Regions from separate parts of the Halomonas sp. ND22Bw genome, predicted to be linked through region 1. Evidence: predicted binding sites of a transcription regulator. Region 1 holds the regulator's gene; the other holds the start of a gene.
The links. Region 1 encodes FNR, which switches genes on or off when oxygen is low (the NO sensors DNR and NnrR bind a similar motif). Its sites were predicted from a motif close to TTGATNTANATCAA; they were not measured.
Positions count from the first base shown of each region.

Region 2: a site for FNR is predicted at 3,263-3,276, ahead of CVH10_RS07825 (DUF427 domain-containing protein). Genes of this name have one in related genera too.

Region 1 is NZ_PXWD01000002.1:327,732-335,902, forward strand. Features, by position in the region: gene CVH10_RS04350 (putative nucleotidyltransferase substrate binding domain-containing protein) at 1-329, shown strand, start outside; gene CVH10_RS04355 (DNA polymerase III subunit epsilon) at 371-991, shown strand; gene ttcA (tRNA 2-thiocytidine(32) synthetase TtcA) at 1,078-1,992, shown strand; gene fnr (fumarate/nitrate reduction transcriptional regulator Fnr) at 2,117-2,860, opposite strand; gene CVH10_RS04370 (hypothetical protein) at 2,930-3,898, opposite strand; gene CVH10_RS04375 (sulfite exporter TauE/SafE family protein) at 3,987-4,709, opposite strand; gene ccoS (cbb3-type cytochrome oxidase assembly protein CcoS) at 4,706-4,948, opposite strand; gene CVH10_RS04385 (heavy metal translocating P-type ATPase) at 4,945-7,413, opposite strand; gene CVH10_RS04390 (FixH family protein) at 7,422-7,934, opposite strand; gene ccoG (cytochrome c oxidase accessory protein CcoG) at 7,934-8,171, opposite strand, start outside.
Region 2 is NZ_PXWD01000004.1:156,267-164,437, reverse strand. Features, by position in the region: gene CVH10_RS07830 (hypothetical protein) at 1-902, opposite strand, end outside; gene CVH10_RS25275 (hypothetical protein) at 899-2,638, opposite strand; gene CVH10_RS07825 (DUF427 domain-containing protein) at 2,835-3,176, opposite strand; gene CVH10_RS07820 (5'-methylthioadenosine/S-adenosylhomocysteine nucleosidase) at 3,383-4,039, shown strand; gene CVH10_RS07815 (GNAT family N-acetyltransferase) at 4,072-4,515, opposite strand; gene CVH10_RS07810 (LysR substrate-binding domain-containing protein) at 4,557-5,423, opposite strand; gene CVH10_RS07805 (nitronate monooxygenase family protein) at 5,516-6,604, shown strand; gene CVH10_RS07800 (ion transporter) at 6,733-7,728, shown strand; gene CVH10_RS07795 (MFS transporter) at 7,894-8,171, opposite strand, start outside.

The DNA of each region.
Region 1 (8,171 bases):
TCGTGCATGGCGTGCGGGTCATGGCGCTGGAGCGCGGCATCCTCGCCACCGGCACCCTGGATCGCCTCGATGCCCTGGCCGCCGACGGGCGGCTCGAGGAGCGCTTCGCCGAAGACCTGGGGGAGGCGCTGTCGCTGTTCACCCAGCTGCGCCTCGAGCAGCAGCTGGCGCGGCTGGAGGGCGACGGCGGCGACGAGAACGGCGAGCCGGACCGGGTCGTGGTCCAGTCGCTGTCGTCGCTGGAGCGTGACCTGCTGCGCGAGGCGCTGCACATCGTCAAGGACTTCAAGCAGCGGATTTCCCATCGTTATCACCTCGAATACACCTGAGGTGGCCGGCCGCCGCCTCGCGACACGACAAGGACATCGACATGCTCAAGACCCTGCGCCGCCTGGTCGACCGCCACCGCCACGCCCATGGCCAGTATGGCTGGCTGTTCCGCCCCTATACGGGGGAGGAGCTGGTGGCGCTGGCCGTGCAGTCGACCGGCGGCGACGTGCGCAGCGCCGAGCCGCTGGCGATCGCCGCGGTGCGCCTGCGCGGCGATCGGGTGCTGACCAGCGAGTCGCTGGAGCTGCGGCTGGCGCGCCCGGAAGGCGTGGACGCCGAGGTGCTGCGGCGTCACGGCCTGCGCGGCATCGATCTCGACGACGGCGTGACGCTCGACCAGGCCCTGGCGCGGCTGCTCGACTTCGTCGGCAATCGCCCGCTGGTCGGCTGGCGGCTGGATCGCGACCTGGCGTTGCTGAACCGCCCGCTGCGCGCCCGATTCGGCTTCGACCTGCCCAATGCCGGCATCGACCTGGTCCAGCGTTACCAGCGTTACCATCATCATTCGCGGCTCGAGGTGGCGCCGGCCTTCGAGCGGGTCGCCGCGCAGCTCGAGGTGCCGCTGATGGGGCGCCACAGCGTGCTGGGCACCGCCGTGACCACGGCCCTGATGCACCTGCGGCTGGACCGCGACGCGCTGCTCGAGCGCCGCAGCGGCTGAGCGCGCGCCACGTCGCCAGCCTGGCGGCAGGGTGGTAGGATAGGCGCCCTTTCCCTTTCCCCGATTGCCCTGGCAGCGCCCCGACCATGCAAGATGCCGTGACCTTCGATCCCCGTCCCGCCGATGAGGCCGCTTCGGCCGAGCCGTCGACCCCGTCCGCCGAGGCGCCCGACGCCAAGGCCAAGCGCGAGTTCAACAAGCTGCAGAAGCGTCTGCGGCGCCAGGTCGGCAACGCCATCATCGACTTCGACATGATCCGCGAGGGCGACAAGGTGATGGTGTGCCTGTCCGGCGGCAAGGACAGCTACACCATGCTGGAGATCCTGCGGAATCTGCAGCGCAACGCGCCGGTGAACTTCTCGCTGGTGGCGGTGAACCTCGACCAGAAGCAGCCCGGCTTCCCCGAGCATGTGCTGCCCGAGTACCTGGATGGGCTCGGCGTCGATTACCATATCCTCGAGCGCGACACCTACTCGGTGGTCAAGGAGAAGACCCCGGAAGGCAAGACCACCTGCGCGCTGTGCTCGCGGCTGCGCCGCGGCTCCCTCTATGGCTATGCCGAGGAGATCGGTGCCACCAAGATCGCGCTCGGTCATCATCGCGAGGACATCCTCGAGACGCTGTTCCTCAACATGTTCTTCGGCGGCAGCCTCAAGTCGATGCCGCCCAAGCTGCTCTCCGACGACGGCAAGAATATCGTCATCCGCCCGCTGGCCTACTGCCGCGAGGCCGACATCGCCGAGTTCTCGGAGCGCATGGCCTTCCCGATCATCCCCTGCAACCTGTGCGGCTCGCAGCCCAACCTGCAGCGCCAGGTGGTCAAGGAAATGCTGGCCGAGTGGGAGGCCAAGCATCCCGGCCGCCTGGAGAGCATGTTCAAGGCGGTGACCAACGTCGCCCCCTCGCAGCTGGCCGACCGCGAGCTGTTCGACTTCGCCGGTCTGGAGGAGAAGCAGGCGAAGATGCAGGCCGACCGCATCGATCTGCACCAGGAGCGATAAGCGGGAAGCTTGGAGCGCGGCACTTCGTGCCGGGAGAGGGAAGAACCCAACAAAGACCGCCCCCATGTGCTGCCGGCCATGGGGGCGGTGCGTTTTCCGGCTTCCCGCTCGCGGCGAAGGCGCGTCAGCGGCAGCCCTCTTCCTCGGCCAGCTCGGCCAGGGCGTCCAGGTCGAGGATGTTCACCTCGCGGCCGGAGACGGCCACCAGGCCCTGCTGCTGGAAGCGGCCCAGGATGCGGCTGACGGTTTCCACGGCCAGCCCCAGGTAGTTGCCGATGTCGGCCCGGGACATGGAGAGCCGGAAGCTGTAGGCGGAGTAGCCGCGGCGCCGGAAGCGGTCGGAGAGGCTGGCGAAGAAGGTGGCCAGCCGCTGGTCGGCGGTCTTGCGCGACAGCAGGCGCATCATGCGGCGGTCGTCGCGCATTTCCTTGCTCATGCTGCGGTAGAGCTGGGCGCGCAGCTCCGGCAGGCTTTCCGACAGGGCATCCAGGCGATCGAAGGGGATCTCGCACACGGTGGTGGTCTCGAGCGCGATGACCGAGCCGGGATAGGTCGACTCGTCGATGCCGTCCAGCCCCACCAGTTCGCTGGGCAGATAGAAGTTGGTCAGCTGATCCATGCCGCCGCCTTCGCTGGTGATCTGCTTGAGGCTGCCGGAGCGAACCGCATAGACGCTGGTGAAGGGGCTGCCCTGACGGAACAGCGACTCGCCCTTCTTGAGCGGCGGACGGCGGCGGATGATGGCATCGAACTGATCGATGTCCTCGAGTTCGAGGGCCAGGGGCAGGCACAGGGAACTCAGGCTGCAGGTCCGGCAGCGGGTCTCGTGCAGCAGTGAGCGGCGCCTGCCGGCTGCGATATCGGGCATGCTGTCCTCCTTGATCGGGGCTTGCCTCCCCCATTATGGCGGATAGCACCCGCCCGGGCATAGCATCCCTTAGCCGTGTCCTGTGCCCGAACGGCGGCAGCGCGACCAGTGCCCCGATGCGGTGGCCAGTCGCCCCTCATCCAGCGCCGCGGCATAGTCCTCGGCCGAGCCGGCGTTGCAGGCCACGGCGTCGGGCAGCCGCGAGATGGCACCGGGGCCAAGCCCCAGCCGGTCGCGGGCCTGCTCGCGTCGCGTCTGCGCCCGGGCGTCCTCCAGCGCGGCGCCGTGGCGGGCGTAGAACCCGCCTCCCAGCGACCGATAGCCGTTTCCGGCCAGGCGGTCCTCGATCCGAGCCAGCAGTGTCGCCGGCAGCGTCGACTCGCCTTCCTGCCAGGCGGGGTCCGGGCGCAGCGAGAGGCGTGGCGGCGTCATGGCCATCAGCGTGGCGAGCGCCGCGGCGGCCTCCTGCTCGGGCGTCGCCGGCGGCACGATCAGCACCAGGTTCAGCGAGTGCCAGCCCATGCGAACGGTCTCGTCGAGCAGCGGCTCGATGCGTGACTGCAGCCGCGTCAGGGCTTCCGGGCGGTCGGCCCTCGGCAGGCGCATGACCAGCTTCAGGCGGTTGAAGCCCAGTGCTTCCAGATGGCGCAGGGTGAGAAGATCCGTGGCACGGGGATCGAGTTCGACGGTGAAGTCGCGCCAATGTCCCGATTCGAAGGGAAAGCGCGAGGCCAGCCGATCGACCAGCCCGCTCATCCGCGACAGGCTCAGCCAGGGGGGCAGGCTGCCGCCCCAGTGCAGGGCCTCGAGCCGTCGATCGGGGGCGAGGCAGCGTCGCACCAGCACCATCTCGCGATCCAGTCGGGCCAGGTCGACTTCGAACGGGTCCATGCCCTTGGCGTGATCGACGCGCGCGTCGCCATCGTGGCGCAGCGGCAGGCGCAGATGCAGCGACAGGGGACGGGCGTCGGCGTTGCTGGCGGCCAGCGCCGCGGCGTAGTCGTCGGCGCCGAAGTCGGAAGGAGCGGTGACGGGCATGGCAGGATTCCGGGAGTGCATGCCATCAGGCTAGCGGTCGCGGAAGCGGGCGGTGTTGCGCTGGGTCAAGCGCGACGGCGAAAGCGGTTCAGTGCTGCCCGGCGTGACCGGCCTCATGGGGCATCGCGCCCGGCCACAGCCCCCACAGCTGCCACAGGGCGAAGCCGATGATCGTCAGTGCCGCCAGGGTGCGGGTGGCCGGGTGGCGGATCAGGCCGCCCAGCCGACGCGCGGCCAGGCCGGTGGCCAGCAGCGCCGGCAGGGTGCCGAGTCCGAAGGCGCCCATCAGCGCCGCGCCGCGCAGCGGATCGGCGCTGGCCAGGCTCCAGGTCAGCATCGAGTAGACCAGTCCGCAGGGCAGCCAGCCCCAGACGGCGCCCAGGGCCATCGCCTGGGGCACCGTCACGACCGGCATCAGTCGCCGTCCGAGGGGCTCCAGGCGGCGCCACAGGCGCTTGCCGAGGGCCTCCAGCCTCAGCAGCCCCTTCCACCAGTCGGCGATGTAGAGCGCCATCAGGATCAGCATCGTCGCGGCCAGCACCTGCAGCGCCAGGCGCACCCCGGGGGCCAGCCCGACCAGGGTGCCGAGCCCGGCGGCCAGGGCGCCCGCGAGCACGTAGCTGGCGATGCGCCCCAGGTTGTAGCCCAGCAGCAGGCCGCCGAGCCGGGCCGGATGGCGCAGGCTGGGCGGCACGGCGAAACTCAGGGCGCTCATGATGCCGCCGCACATGCCGATGCAGTGGGCGCCGCCGAGCAGGCCGAAGACGAAGGCCGCGGCCAGCGGTGGCAGGTCGAGTCCGGTGGGGTTCATCGGGCGTCCTTGTCGCTGTCCTTGTCCCGGGTTCGGTCACGGTCGGGGGCGGCGTTCGGCTCGCCCGCATCGTGCGCTGGGCCTGGCCCTTGCGGCGGGTCGTCATCGTCGAACAGGATGCGATGCGCCGGGCCTTCCAGGTCCTCGAACTGGTCGTGGCGCACGGCCCAGAAGAAGGCCCAGACGGCCAGGCCGAGCAGGATCAGCGACAGCGGTATCAGCAGGTAGAGAATGCTCATGATGCCTCCCGGGCGAGGGTATGCTCGGCGCGCCGCTGGCGGGCCAGCCTCAGGGCATTGGCGACCACCACCAGCGAACTCGCCGACATGCCCAGCGCCGCCAGCCAGGGGGGCACCCAGCCCAGCGCCGCCGGGGGCAGGGCCAGCAGGTTGTAGGCCAGCGCCCAGCCCAGGTTCTGGCGGATGATGCGCCGCGTGGCGCGGCCGACGTCGAGCGCTTCGACCAGCCGCCCGAGATGGGGGCCGAGCAGCACGGCGTCGGCCCGGGTGCGGGCCAGGTCGGTGGCCGCGTTCATGGCGAAGGCGATGTCGGCGCCGGCCAGCACCGGGATGTCGTTGATGCCGTCGCCGACCATGGCCACCCGCTGGCCCTCGGCCTGGCAGTCGCGCAGCCGAGCGAGCTTGTCCTCGGGGCTCGCGCCGGCGCGCCACTCGGCGATGCCCAGTCGCTCGGCCAGCGCCCGGGTGGGCCCCTCGGCGTCGCCGGACAGCAGTTCCACCGCGATGCCTCGCGCCGCCAGGGCGGCGACGGTGGCGGCGGCATCTTCCCGAGGCTGGTCGCCCAGGGCGAACCAGGCCCGTGGCTCGCCGTCCTCGGCCAGCAGCAGCCAGTGGCCGATCTCGGCACCGCTGTCCGGATTCGTCGGCACTCGGTCCGGGGCCGCGAAGTCGGGCCGGCCGAGCCGCCAGGGACGGCCGTCGATCTCGCCGGCGAGGCCCAGGCCGGGGCGGGCGGTGACGTTGCGGGCACTGATGCCGGCGCGGCGATGGGGGCGAAAGGCGCGGGCGATGGGATGCTCGGAATGGGCCTCCAGGGCCGCGGCCAGCGCGGTGAGACGCTCGGGGTCGTGTTCCGCCAGCGGCACGGTGCGCTCCAGCCGCATCTCGCCTTGGGTCAGGGTGCCGGTCTTGTCGAAGATCATCCGGTCGAGGCGCGGCAGGGTCTCCAGGGCGTCGGCACGGGTCAGCAGCACGCCGCGGCGGTAGAGCCTGCCGTGGGCGGCGGTCAGGGCGGTGGGCGTGGCCAGCGCCAGGGCGCAGGGACAGCTGACCACCAGCACCGAGAGGGTCACCCAGAAGGCCCGCTCGGGGTCGACGAATGACCAGACCCATCCGGTGGCGGCGGCGATCAGCAGCACCTGGATCACGAAGTGATGGGCCAGCCGGGCGGCCCGGCGCGCGACGGGCGGGCGTTCGGCGAAGGCGCGGTCGGTGAGGTCGAGCAGCCGCGCCGCCCGGGCATCCCGTCCGGCATGGGTCACCCGCACCGTCAGCGGGCTTTCGACGTTGTGGCTGCCGCCGGTCACGGTGTCGCCCACGCCGCGTGTCACCGGCAGCGCCTCGCCGGTGAGCATCGATTCGTCGAGGCTGGAGGCGCCCTGTTCGATCACGCCGTCGGCGGGCACGCCGTGGCCGGGCCTGACCAGCACCCGGTCGCCCGCGACCAGTTCGCTGGCGGGCAGGAGGCGCTCCTCGCCGTGCTCGCCGAGGCGGATCGCCGACAGCGGCAGGATCTCGGTCAGGGCGTTGCCGCGGCGCCCGCTGCGCCGCCGGGCGCGCACCTCCAGGAAACGGCCGAACAGCAGGAAGAAGGTGAACATGGCCGCGGAGTCGAAGTAGACGTCGCCATGGCCGACGAGCAGCGCCCAGGTGCTGGCGAGGTAGGCGCCGGCGATGGCCAGCGACACTGGCACGTCCATGCCCAGCTGTCGGTTGCGCAGGTCGCGCCGCGCTCCGGCGAAGAACGGCTGGGCCGAGTAGAGCACCACCGGCGTGGTCAGGGCGAAGGCCAGCCAGTGGAAGAGGGTATCGAAGTCGGCGCCCAGGCCGCCGTCGCCGGCCACGTAGAAGGGGATCGAGAACATCGCCACCTGCATCATGCCGACCCCGGCGACGATCAGCCTGCGCACCTGGCGGCGTTCCTCGCGCTGCAGGCGTCGTTGGGCCTCGTCGGGCTCATAGGGCTGGGCCGGGTAGCCGATGGCGGCCAGTTCGGCGAGCAGCCGCGAGAAGGCGATGCGCTGCGGGTCCCAGGCGACGCGGACGCGGTGGTGGGTGAGATCGACGGCGCTGGCGCTGACGCCGTCGAGGGCGTTGAGGCGATGCTCGATCAGCCAGGCGCAGGCGGCGCAGGTGATGCCCTCCACCGCCAGGGTGGCGTGCACACCCTCATCGTCGGCATGCACGAAGCGCCGCTGCAGGCCCGGGTCGTCGAACAGTGCCCAGGTCTCGGCCTGGGCGGTCCGGCGCTCGTCGGGCCGTGTCGGCAGCTCGCTTCGGAAGCGGTAGTAGCCGGCCAGGCCGCCGTCGACGATGGCGTGGGCCACCGCCTCGCAGCCGGGGCAGCACAGCGGGTGTTCGGCGTCGTCGAGGGTGATCGTCCAGGGGGCGTCCTGTGGAACCCGGGCGCCGCAGTGATAGCAGGCGGCGCGCTCGACGGGCGCGGTGGCGGTGGTCGCGGTCATGGTGCCGCTCAGTCTCCGGGCGCCAGGACGATCTCGGCCTGGGCGGGGAAGCGGGCCTCGCCGGTGAGGCGCCAGGCGGGCTCGCTGCCGTCGCCGGGCTCCAGGTGCAGGTACCAGCGGTGGCGCAGGGGCGTCTCGAGCATGGTGACGTAGCGGCCGGCGCGCACGTGCTCGAGCGTCAGTCGCCGGTCGCGCTCGCTTTCGGTGGGAAAGATCAGCTTCAGGGTCAGCCGCTCCGGGCGCGACTCCCCGGTCAGGTCGACCACCAGGTCGCCGGTGGCCGGGTCGGCGTTCAGGGCAGCCGAGAGCCCCAGTGTGCGGGCCTGTTCCTGCTTGGCGATCTGCTCGTTGATGGCCAGGCCTTCCTTGTAATAGTCCTCCGCCACGGTGCCGTCGAAGTAGTGGATCGAGAGGGCCAGGTAGACCAGGCTGAAGCTGACCGAGGCCCCCAGCAGGCCGATCATGAACCAGGGCCAGAACTGCTTGTACCAAGGGGCGATGGGCGGTTGTTCTGCCGTCATCAGCGGGTGTCTCCTATGAAGCGGCCGTCGCGCTCGAGGGCGATGTCGGGGGCGTCGACGGCTTCCAGGCGCAGCCGGATCTCGTGACTGGGGCGCTGGAGGGCGTCGGGCGGGGCGGTGACTTCCACCACCAGCCGGCGCGACTCGCCGGCGGGCACGCTGACGCGTCGGGTGTCGAGGGTCAGCCCCTCCAGGCCCGTGGCGGCGAGCCGGTAGGCGTGGTCCTCGCGGTCCAGG
Region 2 (8,171 bases), on a different contig from region 1:
GAAACCGTTAGCGCATGAAGCGTCTCGGCATGAGGATACAGAACCTTCTCAAAATAAACCTCGGACATCATCAAATAGAGCCGGACGTACTGGTCCAAAATTTCCATCAGAGCGTCTTGATGTTTGGTAGGCTTCGTCTTGACGGGTTCTTCGCGCATTGCATCCCAGCAGAACAGCAAGCCCAATTCAGATATCCGATAAACGACATCGAGACTCTTTACTTCAACCGCCCAGGCGCAAATGGCGTGGAGGCAAATATACGCCTGCCTTAGCCTCAATAGGCGCTCTTTGTCTTTCATGTCCTCTTGTGGGAGAACGATGGCAACAAAACTTCTGGTATATTCATAACAGGCCTCTGGCTCATTCACCATTGCAAGGGCTTTCTGAAAATGCCTGCGCGCCGCTTCGTCCAGCAACTCCCGAGCCAGCAAAGATTTTTCCATAAATCCAGCTAACCGGTCTCCATTCCACAACTCAAAACCAATTTTCTCGCTTGCATAAGTCGCTGTAAAGCCGGCCCAGTTCCCTTCAACCGTTTCCTTTAATTCTCCCCCCATGCACAGGCAAATTTTGATCGGCAAATCTTGATGCTCTTTGGCAATCTTTGAGCGAATGTACACCTGTAGAATTTCTCGAAGTTCAGGGCCTACTGATTGTGGCCCGGCATCCCAGTCATTGCGCCCAACATCTCCTGCCTTGACACAAAACAAATAGAGATATTTCTGCTCATCGTCTGGCAACTGACCGACAGCGGATATATCAACTCCATCTTGGCGGGTTCCGATCATTGGGGTTTTCAGAACCTGCAACCCCATCGCGGAAAGCAGGTTGGGCAACAATGCTTTGTCAAGGTCACCTCGTTCCTTGAGGGACGCCAGATATTCTTTGAGTATCAGTTTCATTTTTCTTTTCTCTGCTCGACCCTGCAAACCAAGAGCAAACGATTAAACCCAACCGGGTCAACTACGGATAAACGAGGAAATTCAACGCTATAGGAGTGTTCGCTCAGGGGGGTGATACTTGGTAACTTTTTGCCATCAGCACCCGTGATCATACTGAAGCTCTTGCGACCGTAAAGCATCGTCGCAGTATGAAACATATCGCCAAAGATAGACATTTTGCGCGCTTGCTTTTGAATATCCGTGTTCCTCTGGTGATCTTTGATCGTCGCCGCTCGTCTCGCTTCATTTGAGGGTTCAAGTTCGCTAAGGTCCTGCGCCTTTTCCAGCCCCTCAATATATTCTGCGTGGTGCGCTATCAGCTCTTGAGCCGCCTTAGCCACAGTTGGGGAAGCACTAGACGCTTGTTGCTCAAGATACGGCCTAAGCTCACTAGAGTAGCTAAGGAGCAGCGGTTCCCAAAGGAGACCTTCAATCTCAGGAACAGCATCTGAATGCCCATGTTCGACTAGACTAAGAAGAATTGACGCTGCCGTGATCTCATGCAGCCAAAGAAAGCCGATACATTTTCGGGCTAGAAAGACTTGATCTACCGCTTCTGGAGGTAAGTCTTGCGGCAGGAGAGATAGCGCTGCTCCCTTATCTCCGCCGCTGACCATTTCGGCCAAGAAGCTGCACAAGGAGAAGTCGCCAGAATTAAGCCAGCGCGCGAAAAGGTATGAAGTGTTTGCAGGTTCTTCCCAAACCCATTCGCAAAAGCTATGAAACTGCTTGCTCTTTGCTGGCTGCTCGAAGTGCGGAACCATGGCCTCTATGAACGCGACCACCTCATTGAATGACCAGCGTTCATCTTTCCAGGTTAGTGCGTTATCTATCCAGTGGCTTGCTGTCTCGAAGCTGGAGGATATGCTTTTTGACCTACTCAATACTGCACTGATAGTTTGCTCTGTGGATGCATTCTTGTGATAGAAAAGCATCGCGCACAGGCGCACCAAGTCGTCATCTGTCGGCTGGGCGAGAAGGGACTTTATCGCTTCGTCTTGCCGATATTTTTCCTTGGTCGCACCATTGTCCCAAATACGAAAAACGGCCTCAATAGCAGCATTTCGCGCATCATCAGAAGACGGGCTTTGAATTTCCGAAAGGCAAGCATCTATACCAGTTTGGTCGTCCTGTGATGTCATATTCTTGAGCCTTACTAAGGCGCGAAATCCTATAGATCGGAATTCCGCTCTACTGTCCTCTAAGAAATCCACTAAGTATCCAAAGTCATTGAGACCTTGTAAGGCAAACACACAGGAACGTTGGCAATCCTCTTGGCCGTCTTTTGCGCCTGCAATTATTTTTCTGGCTTGATAGGGATGTTTTTCGCACCAACGAACGAATGACACAAACGGAGTGTTAGAAGCCCCATCGTTACCTGCTCTCTCGACCAGACACTCAGCAAACTTCTGTACAGCAGGGTAATCATCCGCCACGTGCTCAATTGCGTCAGACAACGCGCCGAACACCATCCAAAAGTCGTTGTGCTCAAGCTGTCGTATGGCCGCAAGGTTGGCGTCCGAGAGCAGAGCGATCTCACCCGAGTTGTTCAAATCAGCCAAGAAACCGCCAAGTTCCCGTTTTCTGTCTTTGTATTCAAAGTCGAGAATGGTTGGGATAAGGCGTCCGGCGGCATCGCCATCGATAATCAGCTGAGCTAAATCACTTTTTTCTGTCACGCTGCCGGCCTCGTTCACCAATACATTCTTTGCACAACCATACCGCGCAGACCAGTCGTTGGAAACTACTGCCTCTCAACAAGGTGCAAGTAATTTTCACACAGACTGTCGCGACTTTTTAGCTGCAGCGAACGGCAGCTATCCACCCTCCACGTCGATGATCCGACATATGCCGCACCCTGCATAACGGTCCGCTTTGGGTCGATAGCGGACGTCACTCCACAAGCTCCGTCACCTTATCCATATCAAACGCCAACCTCCCGACAATCGCCTGCACATCATCGTTCGGCCATTCATAGCTCCAGGCCACATCGGCGATATCGGGCAGCGAGTAATAAGTGCTATCGCCCTTGAACGGGCAGTGGGTGACGGTGGAGGAAATCGACAGCTTCGCCATATCCACATCCTCTTTGGGTACATACTGACGGTGTGAATATCCATGTTCGCGCAGTTCGATAGCGTCGCAGGTATCGGCGATCAGGGTGTCGCCAGCAAGGATGCGCACCCGCCGGGAATGCGGATGCAAAGTGATGCGGGATTCGGTGTGATCGGCCATGGCAGTCCCTTGCTGGTTGGCTGATAGCTCAGCCTAGAACGAGGGCTTCAGAATGTCACCGCTTGGTGACAATTTCACTTCGGCTTTTGATCTAGATCGGTCTTGCGGGAACGCCCCGCTCGCCTCCCTCACGCCCTCCCCCGCTTGGCGCCAACGCGCCTGCCCGCCATGATGGTGGCATTCATGAATTGCGGGAGACTTTCGGGATGAATCAGACACCACGCGCGCCGGTACCGCTGACCACGCTGGGCGGCAGCTCCGTGCTGTTCGTGATGGCGGCGGACGCCGAATACGGCCCGCATATGAAGGCGCAGTTCACGCCCTTCATGACCGGCGTGGGGCCGGTGGAGGCGGCGGTGGAGCTCACCGCGGCATTGGCGGCGCTGGAAGCAAGCGGGCAACGGCCGGACCTGGTGGTGTCGCTGGGCTCAGCGGGCAGCCGGGCGCTGGAGCAGACCGAGGTCTATCAGGCGACGTCGGTGGCCTACCGCGACATGGACGCCTCGCCGCTCGGCTTCCAGAAGGGCGTGACGCCCTTCCTCGACCTGCCGGACATCCTGCCCCTGCCGCTGCGCATTCCGGGGATTCGCGAGGCATCGCTCTCCACCGGCGCCAACATCGTCTCGGGGGCGGCCTATGCCGCCATCGCCGCCGACATGGTGGACATGGAGAGCTACGCCTGCCTGCGCGCCTGCACCCGCTTCGACGTGCCGCTGGTGGTGCTGCGCGGCATCTCGGACGGCAAGGCGGAGCTCAACCACGTCGACGACTGGACGGCGTATCTCCACGTCATCGACGAGAAGCTGGCCGCCGCCGTGGACCGGCTGGGCGAGGCGCTCGGCGAGGGCCTATTGACGGGCTGAGGTGCCACCGTCGAGGCCAGGGGCGCGGCGCGTCACGGCGTGTTCACCAGCGCCATGTGCAGCAGCGGATAGGGCTTGCCCAACCCGTCGAGCGGCGAGCGGTCGGTGACGGAAAACCCCTTGTGCCGGTAGAAGCCCAGCGCCTGCGGGTTCTGTTCGTTGACGTCCACCCGGGAGGCGTCCTGAGCGGTCACCGCGTCATCCAGCAGCAAGGAACCGATGCCGGCGCCGCGCGCCTGCGGCGCGATGAACAGCATCTCGATCTTGCCGTCGAGCACGCCGCAGAAGCCCAGGATGTCTCCGCTCTCGCCCTTGACGCACGTTAGATCGACGGCGCCGAAATACTGCTCGTAGATGAGCGGCTTCAGCTCCAGCAGGTCGTCTTCACGCAGGAAATCGTGCGTTGCCCTGACCGATGCCTCCCAGACCTCCAGCAGCTCACGATAGTCTTCCTTTTCCACACTCTCGACGTTCATCGAACCCTCTCCTATTCCCTATTTCCCTATTGCCCAGGGCGTCAGGCGCCTGCCAGGAACTCTCCCGCGAACGCCTGGAATGCGGGCGTCTCGTAGCCGCGGCGCCACAGCAGGCGCGTGCCGGCGGTGCCCATCTCCAGCGTGGCCAGGTCGTCCGGCACGCGGCACAGTGCCAGCACGCTGCGCGGCAGCAGGGTGACGCAGGCGCCCGCCGACACGGCCGCCACCATCGCGTGATAGGACCCGAGCTCCTGAACGCGCCACTCGCTTCCGGCGACGATGCCGAGCCGCTGCTCCGCCATGGCGCGGTAGGTGCAGCCCGGCCGGAAGGCGGCCAGAGTGCGGGTACACAGCTCATCCGACGCGGTGGCCTTGGCATCGGCGGGCGGCAGCAGCAACAGCAGCGATTCCTCCCACACCGGGGCGCTTTGCAGCCCCATCTCGGCCAGGGCTTTCTCGTTCTCGAGCTCGGCAGGCAGGGCCACGAAGGCGCAGTCCAGCCGCCCGTCGCGCACCTCATCCACCAGAGGCCCCGAGGGGCCGGTGCTGACCTCGAGCCGGGTCGCCGGATGGGCGCGGTTGAAGGCCGCCAGCGGCGCCGGCAGCCGGCTGGCCGCCGTGCTTTCCATGCTGCCGATGCGCAGGCTGCCGCCATCGCCGCCCACAGCCTGCCGGGCCTCGTCCTCCAGCGCCAGCAGCCGCTGCACGTAGGCCAGGAAGCGCTGCCCCGCCGTCGAGAGCGTGATGCGCTTGCCGAGGCGAACGAACAGCTCCGCGTCCAGCTCCGCCTCCAGCTGCTGGATGCGCGTGGTGACGTTGGACGGCGCGCGCCCGAGCCGCGCGGCGGCGCGGGTCATGCTCAGCTCGGCAGCGACGGTCTCGAAGATTCTCAGGGTTTCCAGATCCACATCGTTCGCCTTTTGCAATCCATAGAGTTATTTTATTCTCGATTTGAGAATTAATGGAAGCCATCGTTTCCCCGCTCGTGGAGGCCGTGCCCATGTCATCGCCGAATCCCCTGACCGACCGGCTGGGCATCCAGCCAATCATCCAGGCGCCCATGGCCGGCGTGGCCACACCGGAGCTGGCGGCGGCCGTGTCGAATGCCGGCGGCCTGGGCTCGCTGGGCATCGGCGCCAGCGGCGTCGATAAGGCTCGGGCGATGATCGAACGCACCCGGGCGCTGACGCCCCGCCCGTTCAACGTCAACGTCTTCTGCCATGCGCCCGCCGTGCGCGACGCGGCCCGGGAGGCGGCCTGGCTGTCGCACCTGGCGCCGCTGTTCCGGGCATACGACCGCGAGCCGCCGGCCGGGCTCGACGAGATCTACCGCAGCTTCGTGGAGGACGAGGCGGCCTTCGAGATGCTGCTCGAGACGCGCCCCGCCGTGGTCAGCTTTCACTTCGGCTTGCCGTCCGAGGGGCGGATACGGGCGCTGCGCGAGGCCGGCATCTACACGCTGGCGACGGCGACCAACCTGCGGGAGGCGCGCGAGATCCAGGCGCGGGGCATAGACGCTATCGTGGCCCAGGGCGATGAGGCGGGCGGGCACCGCGGCTGCTTCGATCCGGCGGCGGACGATGAGCGGCTGAGCACCTCCGTGCTCGTTCGCCGGCTGGTCAGGGAAACGGCGCTGCCGATCGTCGCGGCCGGCGGCATCATGGATGGCCAGGGCATCCGCTCGGCCCTGGCGCTGGGCGCCTGCGCCGCCCAGCTGGGGACGGCCTTCCTGCTGTGCCCGGAATCGGCGGCCAACGAGGGCTATCGCGCGGCCCTCAAGAGCGAGCGTGCCGAGACGACCCGCATGACCACGGCGCTGTCCGGGCGCCCCGCGCGCGGCATCCTCAATCGCCTGATGCGCCATGCCGAGGCCACGCCCGATGCCACGACCGGGGCAACGCTCAAGGTCATGCCGCCCGCCTATCCGCTGGCGTACGATGCGGCCAAGCGGCTCAACGCGGCGGCGGCCGAACGCGGGGATCATGACTTCGCGGCGCACTGGGCCGGACAGGGCGCGCCGCTGGCGCGCGAACTCCCCGGCGGCGAGCTGGTGAGCCGGCTGCTCCAGGAGTGGCGAGACGGCGCCTGACGGCACGGGAGCGGTGACCCCCGAAGGCCCGGCGGCGCCGTCGTCGTTGGACACGCCCGGGGTGTCGAGGAGGGATCGAGGCTTTAGGATGAGAGGCGACCCTTCGGCATCGAGCTCAAGGAGGCGCCATGCCTGCCACGCGCACGACCTCGCCCGCCCTGGAACGGGCCCACCTGGTGTGGGACCTGTTCATCATCGCGCTGGTGATCGCCAACCTGGGGCTGCTGCTATTCGACAGCCTGTTCCTGCTGCCGCCGCTGAACGCCGCCTTCGAGGCCGTGGCCCCCGGGCTGTACGGCGCCTACGAACGGAACATCCACGCCAACTTCCTGACCATCGACCTGGCGTTCGTCGGCATCTTCCTGCTCGACGTGCTGCTGGGCTGGGCAGTGGCCATCGCCGAGCGCCACTATCACCGCTGGTTCTTCTACCCCTTCGTGCACTGGTACGACGTGCTCGGCTGCATCCCGCTGGGCGGCTTCCGGCTGCTGCGCATCCTGCGCGTGATCTCGCTGCTGCATCGCCTGCAGCGCATGGGCCTGATCGACGTGCGCCGCTGGTACATCTACAGCGTGGCCGCCAAGTACTACGACATCCTGCTGGAAGAGCTCACCGACCGCATCGCCATCCGCATGCTCGACAATGTGCAGCAGGAGATCCGCGCCGGCGACGGGCTCTCGGCCCCGGTGATCGAGCGCGTGGTGCAGCCGCGCAAGCAGGCGCTGATCCGCGAGATCAGCCAGCGGCTGGAGGCCATGGCCGGCGACGCCTACGACCGCAACCGCGACGACACCCTGCGCTACGTGCGCGGGCTGGTCGGCCGCACCCTGGCGGAGAGTCCGGAGCTCAAGCGGCTGTCGCGCCTGCCGATGGGCGGCCCGCTGACCCGCGGGCTCGAGGCCTCGCTCTCCGACCTGGCCTGCCACCTGGTCGACGAGGCGCTGGCGGGGCTGAAGTCGTCGGAGTTCTCCGCCCTGGTGGAACACCTGGCCGAGAGCGGCTTCGATGCCTGGCTGCGCACCGACCCCGAGACCGAACGGATCACCGAGCAGGTGCTGGTGGACATGCTGGACCTGCTCAAGGAGCAGATCGCGGTGAAGGGCTGGCAGCACAAGTATCGGTGAGGGGCTGGCAGGCTCTTCCTGGCCGGCGCCATGAGAAATCGAGATCAGCAAGAACAGGTCGCTGTCCCAGACGCGCCCCTTCCTGCATGAAAAAGCGCCACCAGGTGCCGAAGGATCGGCTGCCCTGATGGCGCTCCTGCGCGGTCACATAGACCGCTTGAGCCGTTACCGGGAGCCGTTGCCGGTTTTTTCCGTCTCGCCTTTCTCGGCAGCGGTGTCGGCGGATTCCACGGCAAGCGCCTCCTGCTCTTCCAGCTCCTCCGGATCCTCCAGCGGCTCGCCTTCCTCGTTCTGCAGCTGGTGGTCGTAGGCCGCCTGCAGGCCGGTGTCTTCCTCGGCCGCCTGTTCTTCCTCGTCGTCGCCGTGCTCGATATGGCCGGGATAGAACGGCGAGAGGATGGCCACCAGGATGCCGAGCGCGGCGAACAGGGAGAACGCCGTGG